2 regions of the Klebsiella sp. WOUb02 genome follow, and region 2 is predicted to be linked to the other one. Evidence: predicted binding sites of a transcription regulator. Region 2 holds the regulator's gene; the other holds the start of a gene.
The links. Region 2 encodes CRP, which controls carbon source genes, mostly activating them, when cyclic AMP is high. Its sites were predicted from a motif close to ATGTGANNNNNNTCACAT; they were not measured.

Region 1: the regulator CRP is predicted to act here: its motif matches at 3,231-3,248, upstream of ABOC21_RS04350 (PTS sugar transporter subunit IIC).

The regions. Positions count from the first base shown of each region.
Region 1 covers NZ_CP170106.1:446,652-455,016, reverse strand. The annotation lists gene ABOC21_RS04360 (GntR family transcriptional regulator) at 1-295, opposite strand, end outside; gene ABOC21_RS04355 (glycoside hydrolase family 1 protein) at 363-1,790, opposite strand; gene ABOC21_RS04350 (PTS sugar transporter subunit IIC) at 1,798-3,135, opposite strand; gene ABOC21_RS04345 (LacI family DNA-binding transcriptional regulator) at 3,449-4,477, shown strand; gene lysA (diaminopimelate decarboxylase) at 4,447-5,709, opposite strand; gene ABOC21_RS04335 (LysR family transcriptional regulator) at 5,845-6,771, shown strand; partial or broken gene ABOC21_RS04330 (aspartate/glutamate racemase) at 6,761-6,841, opposite strand; gene ABOC21_RS04325 (cupin domain-containing protein) at 6,990-7,316, shown strand; gene kduD (2-dehydro-3-deoxy-D-gluconate 5-dehydrogenase KduD) at 7,383-8,144, opposite strand.
Region 2 covers NZ_CP170110.1:4,193,669-4,202,033, reverse strand. The annotation lists gene kefG (glutathione-regulated potassium-efflux system ancillary protein KefG) at 1-151, opposite strand, end outside; gene ABOC21_RS27385 (ABC transporter ATP-binding protein) at 324-2,228, shown strand; gene ABOC21_RS27380 (hydrolase) at 2,491-3,450, shown strand; partial or broken gene ABOC21_RS27375 (YheU family protein) at 3,447-3,666, shown strand; gene ABOC21_RS27370 (phosphoribulokinase) at 3,703-4,572, shown strand; gene ABOC21_RS27365 (OsmC family protein) at 4,628-5,032, opposite strand; gene crp (cAMP-activated global transcriptional regulator CRP) at 5,339-5,971, shown strand; gene ABOC21_RS27355 (YccS/YhfK family putative transporter) at 6,024-8,102, shown strand; gene argD (bifunctional acetylornithine/succinyldiaminopimelate transaminase) at 8,092-8,365, opposite strand, start outside.

The DNA of each region.
Region 1 (8,365 bases), on a different replicon from region 2:
TCTCAAACGGACCGACGTCGCTGCTCAGCATCTGCTCTTCCTCGCTATCATCCTCGTGGGGGATACGCATCACGTAAACGCCCGAGCCCTGGCGAATATCGACCGTGCCCTGCAGCTCCAGCATCAGCAGGGCTTCGCGGACGATGGTGCGGCTGACGCCGTAGGTTTCGGCGATATTGCGTTCCGGCGGCAGCCGCGACCCGATGGGATAACGCCCCTGCGCAATCTGGGCGCGCAAATCATCGCCAATTTCCTGGTAGGGTTTCTTTTCCGGCGGAATGATGGCCTTCTCCACAATATCACCTGTGCCTTATCTGCGAGTGAATCCATATCGGCGCTATCTTAGCAAAATTTACGCCGGGCTAGCGCAACTCATCGTCGATATCCAGCGTCAGCTCGCGGCTTTCGCGCAGCGTGCGAAACCAGCTGGCGGAAGCCTTCGGCCGCCGCGCCCGGCCGTTCTGCAGATCGATTTCAATCAGCCCGTAGCGATTTTTAAAGGCGTTCATCGGCGACACGTTGTCGGTAAACGCCCACAGCATGTAGCCGTGACAGTTGGCTCCCGCCTCCCGCGCGAGCAGCGTTTGCCAGAGATGCTCGCTGATAAAGCGAATGCGGTACTCGTCGACAATCGTGCCTTCGTCGTTGCGAAACTGGCTTTCGTTTTCGACGCCCATGCCGCTTTCGGCGATAAACCACGGAATATTGCGGTAATCATTTTTAATCCGCATCGCCATATCAAAGACGATACGCGGATAGATTTCCCAGCCGCGGGAGGCGTTCATTCGCCGCCCGGGCAGCTCGAAGGGTTCGTAATACCAGGCCGGATGGAACGGCGTCTGCGGGTGCCAGGCGCGCGACGGCGCCTTAACCCGGTGCGGGTAGTAGAGGTTAATGCCCAGCTCATCCACGGTATTGTCGCGGATAATCGCCAGCTCTTCGGCGCTGTAGTCCCAGGCGACGTCGTGCTGCGCCAGCAGCGCAAACAGCTCTGGCGGGTATTCGCCGTGGACCAGCGGGTCGAGGAAGATGCGGTTATAGAACAGATCGTAAACTTCGGCGGCGCGCACGTCGTGAGCCGCCGCTGAGCGCGGGTAGGTCACTTCCGGATTGAGAATGCAGCCTACCGTTCCGCGATAGCCCTTGTCGCGAAACAGCCTGACCACCTTCGCCGTCGCCAGCACCTTGTGGTGGTTCCACTGCATCCAGGTCCCGGTATTTTGCTCGTAGGGCCAGCGCAGCGCGTCAAGGTAGACGCGGGTTTGCACGACAATCGGTTCATTGAAGGTAAACCAGCGCGTGACCTTTTGGTGATAGCGGGCGAACACCTTCTCCGCGTAGCGGACGAACAGCTCGACGACCTTTTTTGCCGCCCAGCCGCCGTACTGCTCCAGCAGGTAGCCCGGCAGCTCGTAGTGTTCAAGGCAGATCATCGGCTCGATGCCGTTAGCCAGCAGCTCGTCAAACAGCTGGTCATAGTAGGCCGCATACTCCTCATCAACCGTGACGTTTTCATAATCGGTCAGAAAGCGCGACCAGTTGATTGAGGTGCGGTAGTGGGTCAGGCCCGCCAGCTTCATCAACTGGACGTCCTCGCGAAAGCGGTTGATAAAATCGGTGGCCACCGCCGGGCCGTAGCCGTTATGCCAGACGTGGCGGTCGCGTTTGTACCAGAGATCGGGCCAGGAGTCCTGCCCCGCTTTCTTACCGCTCCAGCCCTCGGTCTGCCAGGCGGAAGCCGCCGCGCCAAGGATAAAATCGTCGGGAATCGCAATCCTTTTTATGCTCATCATATCCTCAGGCATTGTTGGCGATCTGTGAGTTTTCCGCCTGCCGCTGCGCGGTTTCCAGACGGCGGGAGGCAATCTTCACAAACGGCAGGTAAATCAGTACCGCGGTGATGATACAAACCAGCTGGGTCACCACCGCCCCCATCGAACCGGCGGTAGAGAGCCAGGCGTTAATCAGCGGCGGCGTGGTCCAGGGCACCATCACCACCGCTTTTCCGGCAAAGCCGGCCGCCGTCGCGAAGTAGCCGATGCTGCCGGTCACCAGCGGCGTGATGATAAAGGGGATCGCGAGGATCGGATTGAGCATGATCGGCATACCGAAAATCACCGGCTCGTTAATATTGAACAGCCCCGGGCCAATCGATAGTTTGGCGATCTCTTTCATCTCCTTGCGCCTGCTGGCGATCATTACCGCAATCAGCAGGCCGATGGTCAGCCCCGAGCCGCCGATGCTCATGTAGACGTCCCAGAACGGCATGGTGATAATATTCGGCACCTCTTTTCCCTGCTCGAAGGCGCTCATATTGACGGTAATCGCCCCCAGCAGCAGCGGCTCGCGGATCGGTTTGATCATCTGATTGCCGTGAATACCGATCACCCAGAACAGCTGGGCGACGAACATCAGCAGCAGGATCCCCGGCAGGCTTTGCACCACGCGCTCCAGCGGCTGCTGCACCACCAGGTAGACTGCGTCATACAGATACATGCCGGTTAGCTGATGGAAAATAAAGCCAAAGGTGGCGATGGCGGTGGTGGTAATAATCGCCGGGATCAGCGCCGAAAACGACGCCGCTACGTTCGGCGGCACGGTATCCGGCATCTTTATCTTCAGGCCCTTGCGCGTCTCCAGCCAGCAGTAAATCTCTACCGACAAAATGGCGATAAACATGCCGAGGAACAGGCTTCGGGTGTCTGAAAACTGGCGCAGCAGCACGTCTTTGACCACGTGCATCTGGCCGTCAACCATCATCTCGACGGTGGTTGGGGTGACGCAGATAAAGCAAATCACCGCCAGCAGGCCGGGGAACAGGCTCTTGATACCGTTAATGCGCCCCAGCTCGATGCCGATCAGAAAAACGGCGCCGATATTAAGGAAGTTGAGGGTCGCATAGTTGATAGCGCTGGTAATCGGCTTGAGCGCGGCGAGAAACGATAGCGACTGAAAGCTGGCGAGTCCGTTTTTCGGGTCCAGCACCATGTTTGAGATCAGCACCGAAAAGGCGCCAACGATGATCACCGGCATCAGGGTAATAAAGGCGGATTTTATCGCCATGATGTAGCGGTAGCTGTTGAATTTCGTGGCGAAACTCCCCAGCGAGTCGATCAGTTTTTCCTGCAATGCCATAGAGGATACCTCAGGTTGAAGGGCTTTTTGCGCGCCAGGTGTACAGCCGAGCACCTTTTGGCATACCAAAAAATAGTAACTGGCGGCAAAAAGTTCTGTGATTAAGATCTCAACGCGCAATTTGGCATTCCAGATTTTTATAAAATTAAATATTGGCATACCGCATTGGCGGCATCGATTTTCACCGCGGCGCAGTTCCTGCAAAAAGCGTGATCCCGATAGTTTTTTGCACGGCGTAGAGGTCATATCCCCCTGAATGTCTGTGATAAACTGCGAAACACCACGTGATATCAGGAATCGATGAATGGCTACAATGCTGGATGTCTCAATTCGCGCAGGCGTCTCTAAAGCGACGGTTTCCCGCGTGTTGAACGGCACAGGTCAGGTAAAAGAGAGTACCCGTCAGCAGGTATTCAAAGCGATGGAGGAGCTGGGGTATCGGCCGAACTTTCTCGCCCGTTCGCTGGCCAACCGCACGAGTAACAGCATCGGACTGGTGGTTTCCACCTTCGACGGCTTCTACTTTGGCCGTCTGCTGCAGCAGGCCTCGCGCCAGACCGAAGCCTGGGGAAAGCAGCTGATTGTCACCGACGGCCACGATGCGCCGGAGCGCGAAGAAGAAGCGGTGCAGATGCTTGCCGATCGCCAGTGCGACGCCATCATCCTCTATACCCGCCATATGAGCGAAAAGAAGATCATGTCGCTGATCGACTCCGTCGATATGCCGCTGGTGGTGATTAACCGCGACGTCAGCCTCGCCCGCGAGCGCTGCGTGTTCTTCGAGCAGGAGGATGCCGCCTTCCAGGCGGTGAACTATCTGATTACTCAGGGCCATCGCGAGATCGCCTGCCTGACGGTCCCCATGCACACGCCAACGGGCAAAGCCCGCCTGCAGGGCTACCGTAAGGCGCTGAAGAAAAATGGTATTGCGTGGGATCCGGCGAAAGTAAAATACGGCGATTCAACGATGACCCGCGGCTACGAGCTGTGCCGGGAGCTGCTGGAGGAGAAAACGCCGTTCAGCGCGCTTTTTTCCTGTAACGACGATATGGCGCTCGGCGCCTCAAAAGCGCTGCATCAGGCGGGGCTGCGGATCCCGCAGGACATTTCGCTATTTGGTTTTGATGACGCCCCGAGCGCAAAATGGCTGGAGCCGGGCCTGTCGACGGTCTATCTGCCCATCGATAATATGATCACCACCGCCATCGATCAGGCGATCAAGCTGGCTAACCATCAGCCGATCGAAACGATCCCGCCGTTTACCGGCACGCTGGTGCTGCGCGAGTCGGTCACGACGGGTCCCTTTTTAGATCAGATTTGCTCTAAGGCCAGCAGCTCCTGAATGGTCTGGCGGCGGCGAATCAGCCGCGCGCTGCCGTTATCGAACAGCACTTCCGGCAGCAGCGGGCGGCTGTTGTAGTTCGAGGACATCGACGCGCCGTAAGCGCCGGTATCGTGCAGCACCAGATAGTCGCCCGGCGCCACGTCAGGTAGCAGGCGCGTTTCCACTTTCCCCCCTTCCTGCTGGGTGAAGACGTCACCGGATTCGCACAGCGGCCCGGCGACCACGGTTTCAATCATCGGCGCCGCGCTGAGGTCGCGACCGTCCGCCGCCAGGGCGCTGATATGGTGGTAGCTGCCGTACATCGACGGACGCATCAGGTCGTTAAAGCCGGCGTCAATCAGCACGAAGTGACGGCTGCCCATCTCCTTCACGCTGCGCACCTGGGAGACCAGCACGCCGGATTCCGCCACCAGGAAACGGCCCGGTTCGATCTCCAGCTTCACCGGATGCCCCAGATGCTGCGCCACCTGCTCGCGCGCGGCGTTCCACAGGCCGTAATAGTGATCGGTATCGATCGCCTCTTCGCCTTCACGATAGGGGATCGACAGGCCGCCGCCGGCGGAGATCGCCTGCAGATCCTGACCAAACTCGATCACCTGGCGCACCATCGCGCCGCACACCTGCTCGAGGTGGGCATAATCCACCCCTGAGCCAATGTGCATGTGAATCCCCACCAGCTGCAGCTGATAGCGGCGCATCACCTCCAGCGCCGCCGGCAGATGGCTATACCAGATCCCGTGCTTGCTGTTTTCACCGCCGGTATTGGTTTTCTGGCTGTGGCCGTGACCGAATCCCGGATTGACCCGCAGCCATACGCGATGGCCCGGCGAGACTTCGCCCAGCTGGCTCAGCATATCCACCGATCCGGCGTTGACCGGGATCTGCAGCGCCTTGACCCGCTCCAGCGTTGCGTCGTCGATCAGATCGGCGGTAAAGACGATATCTTCCGGATGCTGCTGCGGATCGTAGCCCGCCGCCAGCGCGCGCTCAATCTCGCCAAGCGAAACGGAATCCACCTTCACGCCCTGCTCGCGCATCAGGCGCAGGATATGAATATTCGAGCACGCCTTCTGCGCAAAGCGCACCACGTCAAACTTGCCGAGCTGGGCAATCTGGCGGCGAATAATCTGCGCGTCGTAGACCCATACCGGGCAGCCAAACTCGGCGGGCAGGCGCAGCAGGTTATCTGCGGTCAGGTCGGTATCGGTGGCGTAAAGCGAGCGTGGCATGGTGAACTCCGGCGTTGTCTGCGTTGGGCGTGTTTTTTTATGATTACGCCATAGCCTGAAGGGAATAAAAAATATCGTTTTGTCGTGAGCCTATGCAAAAATGATATGGATACCTGATGCCACCCGAGAGCCGCCATGCCCGCCGTCAATTTGCGCCATATCGAAATCTTCCACGCGGTGATGACCGCCGGCAATCTGACCGAGGCCGCCCGCATGCTGCATACTTCGCAGCCGACGGTCAGCCGGGAGCTGGCGCGCTTTGAAAAGGTGCTGGGACTGAAGCTTTTTGAGCGCGCTCGCGGCCGCCTGCAGCCCACGGTCCAGGGGCTGCGGCTGTTTGAGGAGGTGCAGCGGTCGTGGTACGGGCTTGACAGGATCGTCAGCGCGGCGGAAAGCCTGCGCGAGTTTCGCCAGGGCGAGCTGTCGGTGGTGTGCCTGCCGGTCTTTTCCCAGTCGTTTTTACCGCTGCTGCTGCAGCCGTTTCTGGCGCGCTATCCGGAGGTCAGCCTGCAAATCGTCCCCCAGGAGTCGCCTCTGCTGGAGGAGTGGCTCTCCGCCCAGCGCCACGATCTTGGCCTGACCGAAACCCTGCATACGCCCGCCGGCACCGAACGTACGCCGCTGCTGACGCTGAATGAAGTCTGCGTCCTGCCGCAGGGCCATCCGCTCGCCGCGAAGCAGGTTCTGACCCCCGCCGATTTCCACGGCGAAAACTACATCAGCCTGTCGCGGACCGACAGCTATCGCCAGCTGCTTGACGCTCTGTTCCTCGAGCATCAGGTCAAGCGGCGGATGGTGGTCGAAACCCACAGCGCCGCGTCGATTTGCGCGATGGTGCGCGCGGGCGTCGGCATCTCGATCGTCAATCCTCTCACCGCCCTCGACTATGCCGAAAGCGGCGTCGCGGTGCGCCGCTTCAGCGTCGATGTGCCCTTTACCGTCAGCATGATCCGCCCGCTGCACCGCCCCGGATCGGCGCTGGTCGACACCTTTATTCACCATTTGCAGCACAGCCTGGCGCAGATTCAGCGCCCGCTCGATACGGTGCTGAAGAAAGCATAAATGCCATCGCGTCCGCGGCATGAATGGCCGCGGTATCAAATCCCGGCCCTTCTGCGGGCACCAGCGGGCCGCTCGTTTTCACCATGCGTTCCTTTGATGGTTCCCCGGAGAAACAAACTTGTGATCGGCTTTCCACTTCTCTCGTCGAGCGTTTCCATTTAGAAAATTATCCTATAAATTAAATGAAACATTGTTTCATTTAACTACAGGACCAGCGGATGTTTATTTTTCATAAAGAGACCACCCTCGACGATCTGGGTAACGGCGTGACCCGGCGTATTCTGGCGCACGATGGCAAAATGATGGCGGTTGAGGTTAATTTTGACGCCGGGGCCGTCGGGCCTATGCACAACCACCCTCACGAGCAGCTGACCTACGTGCTTTCAGGCGAGTTCGAATTCACGATCGGCGATGAGAAACATGTGGTTAGCGCCGGCGACACGCTCTACAAGCGCCCGCATATTATGCACGGCTGCGTGTGCCTGAAGGCGGGAACCCTGCTGGATACCTTTACGCCCATGCGTCAGGATTTCCTGCAAGGCTAAATTAGCGTTAAGGCATAAAAAAACCTGCCCTCTGCGGCAGGTTTTTGTACGCCACAGCGGGGATAACTAGCGCGCCAGCCAGCCGCCATCAACCGCCACGGTATAGCCGTTGATGTAGTCAGACGCGCTGGAGGAGAGAAACACCACCGGCCCCATCAAATCGCCCGGCAAACCCCAGCGGCCCGCCGGAATGCGCTCAAGGATTTCGGCGCTGCGCTGCTCGTCGGCGCGCAGCTGCTGGGTATTATTCGTCGCCATGTATCCCGGCGCGATAGCGTTAACGTTGATGCCGTGCTTCGCCCACTCGTTCGCCAGCAGACGGGTCACGCCCATCACGCCGCTTTTTGACGCGGTGTAGGAAGGTACGCGGATGCCGCCCTGGAAAGAGAGCATGGAAGCGATGTTGACGATCTTGCCGCCGCTGCCCTGGGCAATGAAATGCTTCGCCGCCGCCTGAGACATAAAGAACACGCTCTTGATGTTCAGATCCATCACGTCATCCCAGTCCTTTTCGCTGAACTCAAGGGCATCCTGACGGCGAATCAGGCCAGCGTTGTTGACCAGAATATCGATATGGCCAAATTCAGCGACGGCACGCTCCAGCAGCTGCGGGATCCCCTCAATCTGGCGCAGGTCGGCGGTCAGGCTCAGAAAACGGCGGCCCAGAGCGGTGACGCGCGCAATTGTCTCCGTTGGCTCAACAATATTGATACCGACAATATCGCAGCCCGCTTCCGCCAGACCTACCGCCATGCCCTGGCCCAGCCCGGTGTCACATCCGGTCACAACCGCCACTTTACCCTGGAGAGAGAATGTATCGAGTATCATACCTGGTTCCTTTATCTTTCAGATGGCCCGTACTACACAGGCGCGGTTCTATCGATTTGACCGGCTGCTTGCGCTGGCCATTATGGTAAGAAGAACTCTCTGGGGCTGGCCCATCATAAAAATAAAACAGAGTTCCGTTTTTTAGTGGGCCCATCTTAGCTCCGGGCAAGGTCATTTTCAATAATAATTAAAACATCGTTTCATTTTTAAGACTGGCAAAT
Region 2 (8,365 bases):
CGATAAAAAAATCTGGATAGTGTGCGTACAGATCGTGCACGGTGACGTTCGGCAGCTGTAAGGCCGGTTCAAGCAAAACCCGGTTGGCCACGGAATCCTGAGATTCTGGGTGGGCATACAGCAGCAAAACCTTCGCTGTCTGAGACATCATTCCCCTCCCAATGTCTTCTGGTGGCCTGAACAACGGCTGCGCCTCAGCGCAACCAGAATGACTTTGTGTATCGTCTTCATTTTGGGCTACCATTGCGGCCCGGTGGAGCAATTTGCTACCACATTACATTATCATAATGACAAATTAACATAGTCTGAACATACGGCGCCTTATGATTGTTTTCTCCTCGTTACAAATTCGTCGCGGCGTACGCGTCCTGCTGGACAACGCCACCGCTACCATCAACCCTGGCCAAAAGGTCGGTCTGGTGGGCAAAAACGGCTGCGGTAAATCCACGCTGCTAGCGCTTTTGAAAAACGAGATTAGCGCCGACGGCGGCAGTATGACCTTTCCGGGCAACTGGCAGCTGGCGTGGGTTAATCAGGAAACCCCTGCTCTGGCGCAGCCGGCCATTGATTATGTTATTGACGGCGATCGGGAATATCGCCAGCTCGAGGTCGATTTAAATCAGGCCAACGAGCGTAATGACGGTCACGCCATTGCGACGGTGCACGGCAAGCTGGACGCCATTGACGCCTGGACCATCCGCTCGCGCGCCTCGAGCCTGCTGCACGGCCTGGGCTTCAGCAACGAACAGCTGGAGCGCCCGGTGAGCGACTTTTCCGGCGGCTGGCGCATGCGCCTGAACCTGGCGCAGGCGCTGATTTGCCGCTCTGACCTGCTGCTGCTGGATGAACCGACTAACCACCTCGATCTCGATGCGGTGATCTGGCTGGAAAAGTGGCTCAAAAGCTACACCGGCACGCTGATTCTGATCTCGCACGATCGCGATTTTCTCGATCCGATCGTCGATAAAATTATTCATATCGAACAGCAGAGCATATTCGAGTACACCGGCAACTACAGCTCGTTCGAAATCCAGCGCGCCACCCGCCTGTCGCAGCAGCAGTCGATGTATGAGAGCCAGCAGTTGCGCGTCGCCCATCTGCAAAGCTATATCGATCGCTTCCGCGCCAAGGCCACCAAGGCAAAGCAGGCCCAGAGCCGCATTAAAATGCTGGAACGCATGGAGCTTATCGCCCCGGCCCACGTCGATAACCCGTTCCACTTTAGCTTCCGCGCGCCGGAAAGCCTGCCCAACCCGCTGCTGAAGATGGAAAAAGTCAGCGCCGGCTACGGTGAACACATCATCCTCGACTCGATCAAGCTGAATTTAGTTCCCGGTTCGCGCATCGGCCTGCTGGGGCGCAACGGCGCTGGCAAATCGACGCTCATCAAACTGCTGGCCGGCGAGCTGCAGCCGCTGCAGGGTGAAGTGGGGCTGGCCAAAGGGATTAAGCTTGGCTACTTCGCCCAGCACCAGCTGGAGTTCCTGCGGGCGGATGAATCGCCGCTGCAGCACCTGGCGCGCCTGGCGCCGCAGGAGCTGGAGCAGAAGCTGCGCGACTATCTTGGCGGCTTCGGTTTCCAGAGCGATAAGGTCAACGAAGCGACCCAGCGTTTCTCCGGCGGCGAAAAAGCGCGCCTGGTGCTGGCGCTTATCGTCTGGCAGCGGCCTAATCTCCTGCTGCTCGATGAACCGACTAACCACCTTGACCTCGATATGCGCCAGGCGTTAACCGAAGCGCTGATTGATTTCGAAGGCGCGCTGGTGGTGGTCTCGCACGATCGCCACCTGATACGTTCGACCACCGACGATCTCTATCTGGTCCACGACGGCAAAGTTGAGCCGTTCGACGGCGATCTGGAAGATTATCAGCAGTGGCTGAGCGACTCGCAGAAGCAGGAGAGTCAGTCGTCCGAGGCGATAAAAGATAACGGCAACAGCGCCCAGTCCCGCAAGGACCAGAAGCGCCGGGAAGCGGAGCTGCGCACCCTGACGCAGCCGCTGCGTAAAGAGATTACCCGTCTTGAGAAAGAGATGGATAAGCTCAACGCCCAGCTCGCGCAGGCGGAAGAGACATTAGGCGACAGCAGCCTGTATGACGCATCCCGCAAAGCGGATCTGACCGCGTGTCTGCAGCAGCAGGCCAACGCGAAATCAGGGCTGGAAGAGTGCGAAATGGCCTGGCTGGATGCGCAGGAACAGCTGGAGCAGATGCTGCAGGAAGGCTAAGCCCTGCTGGTTGAGCGCGCGGCCCCGACGGTTCACAGACAGTGAACTTTCGGGGCCTCTCTGCATGCCGCCGGAGGCCATATCGCGCCCGCTCCTTTTCGCGTAACCTCTGCCGACGGGCCACAAGACCACATATTGGCTAACCTGCGCACGGCATGCGCGGTATAGTATTTATAAGATTCTTAATTGTTCTGGTGCTATGGTTGAAATCATCCCCACAGAAATGACGCCCCCCGAAGACGATTCGCGCGAGTTTCACCCGATGCGCGGCGTGGGCAATCGTCATCTGCAAACCATGCTGCCGCGGCTGATCCGCCGCAAACTGGGCTTTACTCCGCACTGGCAGCGCCTTGAACTCCCCGACGGCGACTTTATCGATTTGGCCTGGAGCGAAGATCCTGAGCTGGCCCGGAATAAACCGCGGCTGGTCGTTTTTCACGGTCTGGAAGGGAGCCTGCACAGCCCTTACGCTCACGGTCTGATCCACGCCGCCATGCAGCGCGGCTGGCTTGGCGTGGTGATGCATTTTCGCGGCTGTAGCGGCGAGCCTAACCGTAATAACCGCATCTATCACTCCGGAGAGACGGAAGACGGCACCTGGTTCCTGCGCTGGCTGCAGCGCGAATTTGGACCCGCGCCTACCGCCGCCGTCGGCTATTCGCTGGGCGGTAATATGCTCGGCTGTCTGCTGGCAAACGAGGGCGATAGCATCCCGCTCGACGCGGCGGTCATCGTGTCGGCCCCGTTCATGCTGGAAGCCTGTAGCTATCATATGGATAAAGGCTTCTCCCGCGTCTACCAGCGCTATCTGCTCAATCTGTTAAAAGCCAACGCCGCGCGCAAGCTAAAAGCCTACCCGGGCTCGCTGCCGGTTGATTTACGCCAGCTAAAAGGCATGCGGCGCATTCGCGAATTTGACGATACCATCACCGCCAAAATTCACGGCTTTGCCGATGCGCTGGACTACTATCGCCAGTGCAGCGCGATGCCGCGCCTGAGCGATATCACGAAACCCACGCTGATCATCCACGCGAAAGACGATCCGTTCATGGACCATCACTCCATTCCGCCGCAGGAGCAGCTGCCGGCCAACGTCGAGTATCAGCTGACCGAACAGGGCGGCCACGTCGGGTTTGTCGGCGGCACGCTGCGCAGGCCGGAGATGTGGCTGGAAAGGCGGATCCCGGATTGGCTAACGCGCTGGCTGGAAGGAAAAAAATGATTATTCCCTGGCAGGATCTGGATCCCGAAACGCTGGATAACCTGATTGAAAGCTTTGTGTTGCGCGAAGGCACCGATTATGGTGAACATGAACGCTCGCTGACCGATAAGGTCGCCGATGTCAAACAGCAGTCTGAAAAGCGGAGAAGCCGTACTGGTGTGGTCAGAGCTGCACGAGACGGTCAACATCATGCCCCGCAAGCAGTTCCACGGCTAAGGCGGCGCCACACCATCGTTTAATCTGGGAGTTGATATGTCTGCCAAACATCCGGTGATTGCCGTCACGGGCTCCAGCGGCGCGGGAACCACCACCACCAGCCTCGCCTTTCGCAAGATCTTCGCCCAGCTGAACCTGCGTGCCGCCGAAGTCGAGGGCGATAGCTTCCATCGCTATACCCGCCCGGAAATGGACATGGCGATCCGCAAAGCGCGGGATCAGGGGAAACACATCAGCTATTTTGGTCCGGAAGCGAACGACTTCGGCCTGCTGGAAAATACCTTCCTCGAATACGGACGCAGCGGAACCGGCCAGTCGAGAAAATATCTGCATACCTATGACGAGGCCGTGCCGTGGAATCAGGTGCCGGGCACCTTCACGCCCTGGCAGCCGCTGCCGGAGCCGACCGACGTCCTGTTTTACGAAGGGCTGCACGGCGGCGTTGTCACTCCGCAGCACAACGTGGCGCACAACGTCGATCTGCTGGTGGGCGTCGTGCCTATCGTCAACCTGGAGTGGATTCAGAAGCTGATCCGCGACACCAGCGAACGCGGGCATTCCCGCGAGGCGGTGATGGATTCGGTCGTCCGTTCGATGGAGGATTATATTAACTTCATCACCCCGCAGTTCTCGCGCACCCATATCAACTTCCAGCGGGTCCCCACCGTTGATACGTCGAACCCCTTCGCCGCCAAAGGCATTCCCTCGCTGGATGAAAGCTTTGTGGTGATCCACTTCCGCAATCTGCAGGATATCGACTTCCCGTGGCTGCTGGCGATGCTGCAAGGGTCGTTTATCTCGCATATCAACACGCTGGTGGTGCCGGGCGGCAAAATGGGGCTGGCGATGGAGCTGATCATGGCGCCGCTGGTTGAACGGCTGATGGCGGGGAAAAAGATCGGTTAAGCCGTTAGCAACCCCGGCGGCGACGCAAACCGGGGCGACGGGCTGGTCATTCGGCTTAGCCCGCAATAACCTCGTACGAATGCGTGATATTTACCGCTTTTTGCAGCATCAGCGCCACCGAGCAGTATTTTTCCGCCGACAGGTCCACCGCCCGCGAAACGGCCGCATCCTTCAGCTCGCGGCCGGTGACGATAAAATGCAGGTTGATGTGGGTAAACAGGCGCGGCGCCTCTTCCCGACGCTCAGAGGTCAGCTTCACCTCACAGTTGGTCACATCATGGCGTCCTTTCTGCAAAATTGAGACCACGTCGATGGCGCTGCAGCCGCCGGCGGCCATCAGCACCATTTCCATCGGGCTCGGCGCTTTATCCCCGGAGTTGCCGTCCATCAAAATCTGGTGGCCGGAAGCCGACTCACCAATGAAGGTTAACCCTTCGACCCATTTCACACGAGCTTGCATAAAACTTAACTCCAAGGTTGCAATTTTCCTGACAGATTACGCGCACATAACAAATCTGGCAACGGAAGGCGACCTGCATCATGCTGAAGCGAGACACCAGGAGACATGCGGCAAAAGCTATGCTAAAACAGTCAGGATGCTACAGTATTACATTGATGTACTGCATGTATGCAGAGGAATTCACATTACAGGCTGCAGAAAAATCACCAGCCAGCTTCCCAGGCATAGGGAAACAATACGATTGCATGCCCGGATGCCGTGTAGTGTCGGCACCCGGAGATAGCTTATAACAGAGGATAACCGCGCATGGTGCTTGGCAAACCGCAAACAGACCCTACCCTCGAATGGTTCTTGTCTCATTGCCACATTCATAAGTACCCATCTAAAAGCACGCTGATCCACCAGGGTGAAAAAGCAGAAACGTTGTACTACATCGTCAAAGGCTCTGTGGCTGTGCTCATCAAGGATGAAGAAGGTAAAGAGATGATTCTCTCTTACCTCAACCAGGGCGATTTCATCGGTGAATTAGGCTTGTTTGAAGAAGGCCAGGAGCGTAGCGCCTGGGTACGTGCGAAAACCGCATGTGAAGTGGCCGAAATCTCCTATAAAAAATTCCGTCAGCTGATCCAGGTTAACCCGGACATCCTGATGCGTCTCTCATCGCAGATGGCCCGCCGTCTGCAGGTTACCTCTGAGAAAGTCGGTAACCTTGCCTTCCTTGACGTCACCGGCCGTATCGCCCAGACGTTGCTGAACCTGGCAAAACAGCCTGACGCCATGACTCACCCGGACGGTATGCAAATCAAAATTACCCGTCAGGAAATCGGTCAGATCGTCGGCTGCTCGCGTGAAACCGTTGGCCGTATTCTGAAGATGCTGGAAGATCAAAATCTGATCTCCGCCCACGGTAAAACTATCGTCGTCTACGGCACGCGTTAAGCTGATAAAACGGCGTATTGCTCCCGCAATACGCCGTTTCTGTTTTCCCTCTATGTGGCGCAGGCTGATTTACCACCCGGAAGTCAACTACGCACTGCGGCAAACGCTGGTGCTGTGTCTGCCGGTCGCAATTGGCCTCCTTCTCGGTCATCTGCAGCAGGGCCTGCTGTTCTCGCTGGTTCCCGCATGCTGCAACGTCGCCGGTCTTGATACGCCGCATAAACGTTTCTTTAAACGCCTGATTATTGGCGGCTCGCTTTTTGCCGGCTGCAGCCTGATCGTTCAGCTCCTTCTCCAGCATGATATCCCGCTCCCTTTAATTCTCAGCGGCCTGACCCTGCTCCTTGGCGTCACGGCGGAAATCAGCTCGCTGCACGCGAGGCTGCTGCCCGCCTCGCTGATTGCCGCCATCTTTACCCTGAGCCTCGCCGGCAATATGCCGGTCTGGGAGCCGCTGCTGATCTACGCGCTCGGCACGCTGTGGTACGGGCTATTCAACTGGTTCTGGTTTTGGCTATGGCGCGAGCAGCCGCTGCGCGAATCGCTCAGCCTGCTCTACCGGGAGCTGGCCAACTACTGTGAAGCCAAATACAGCCTGCTGACCCAGCATATCGACCCGGCAACCTCGCTGCCTCCTCTGCTGACCCGCCAGCAAAAGGTCGTCGATCTGATCACCCTGTGCTACCAGCAGATGCATATGCTGGCGGCCAATCAGCGTAACGATCATAAGCGCCTGCTGCGGGCGTTTCAGATTGCCCTCGATCTCCAGGAGCACATTTCCGTCAGCCTGCATCAGCCGGAAGAGGTGCAGAAGCTGGTCGAACGCAGCCACGCTGAAGCGGTAATCCGCTGGAATGCGCAAACCGTCGCGGCGCGGCTGAGGGTACTGGCGGACGACATCCTGTACCACCGCTATCCGCAGCGCTTTAACATGGATAAGCAGATCGGCGCGCTGGAGAAGATTGCCTCGCAGCACCCCGACAACCCAGTCGGGCAGTTCTGCGCATGGCACTTCGGCCGCCTTGCCCGGGTGCTACGCACCCAGCGGCCGCTGTACGCGCGTAACCTAATGGCCGATAAGGAGCGGCGCCTGCCGCTGCTGCCTGCGCTAAAAAGCTATCTCTCTTATAAATCGCCGGCTTTGCGCAGCGCCGCCCGCATCTGCGTGATGCTCACCGCCGCAAGCCTGATGGGTAGCGCGCTAAATCTTCCCAAACCCTACTGGATCCTGATGACGGTGCTCTTCGTTACCCAGAACGGCTACGGCGCGACGCGGGTCCGCATCGTCCACCGGGCGGCAGGGACCCTTGCCGGCCTGGTGATTGCCGGACTGACGCTGCACTTCCACGTCCCGGAGGGCTATACGCTGACCGCGATGCTGATTATCACGCTATTGAGCTATCTGATTATTCGCAAGAGCTACGGCTGGGCGATGGTGGGCTTTACCGTCACGGCGGTGTATACCCTGCAGCTGCTAACGCTCAACGGCGAACAGTTTATCGTCGCCAGGCTTATCGATACGCTTATCGGGTGCCTGATCGCCTTCGGCGGGATGGTATGGCTGTGGCCGCAGTGGCAGAGCGGGCTGCTGCGTAAAAACGCCCACGACGCGCTGGAGGCGGACCAGGAAGCCATCCGCCTCATTCTCAGCGAAGACCACCAGGCGCCGGCGCTGGCCTATCGGCGGATGCGCGTCAATCAGGCGCATAACTCGCTGTATAACTCGCTGAATCAGGCGATGCAGGAGCCCGGCTTTAACTCACGTTATCTTGACGATATGAAGCTGTGGGTCACCCATAGCCAGTTTATTGTCGAGCATATCAACGCCATGACCACGCTGGCCCGCGAGCACAACATGCTGACGCCGGATCTGGCCCGCCGCTACCTTGAATCCTGTGAGATTGCGCTGCAGCGCTGCCAGCAGCGGCTGGATACCGACGGCCCGGGCAGCGCCGGCGAGGTGAATATCATGGAGTCGCAGGATGCGGACGTGCCCCGCGGCCCGCTGAGTACCATGGAGCAGCACCTGCAGCGGATCCTCGATCATCTGAACACCATGCACACCATCTCGTCGGTGGCATGGCGTCAGCGCCCGCATCACGGCATCTGGCTACGCGCAACTAAGCGCTAAGCACGCGCTGTACGGCCTGCGCGAAGCGCGCCATCCCTTCATCAATATCGCTATCATCAATGACCAGCGAGGGCACAAAACGCATGACGTCGGGTCCGGCATTGAGCACCATAACGCCCGCATCCGCCGCGGCATACAGGAAATCGCGCGCCCGGCCGCGATGCTGCGGCTTCAGCTCAGCGCCGATCAGCAGCCCCATGCCGCGAATATCGCTAAACAGATCGAAGCGGGCATCAATCTGCTGTAGCTGCTGCACAAAGCGT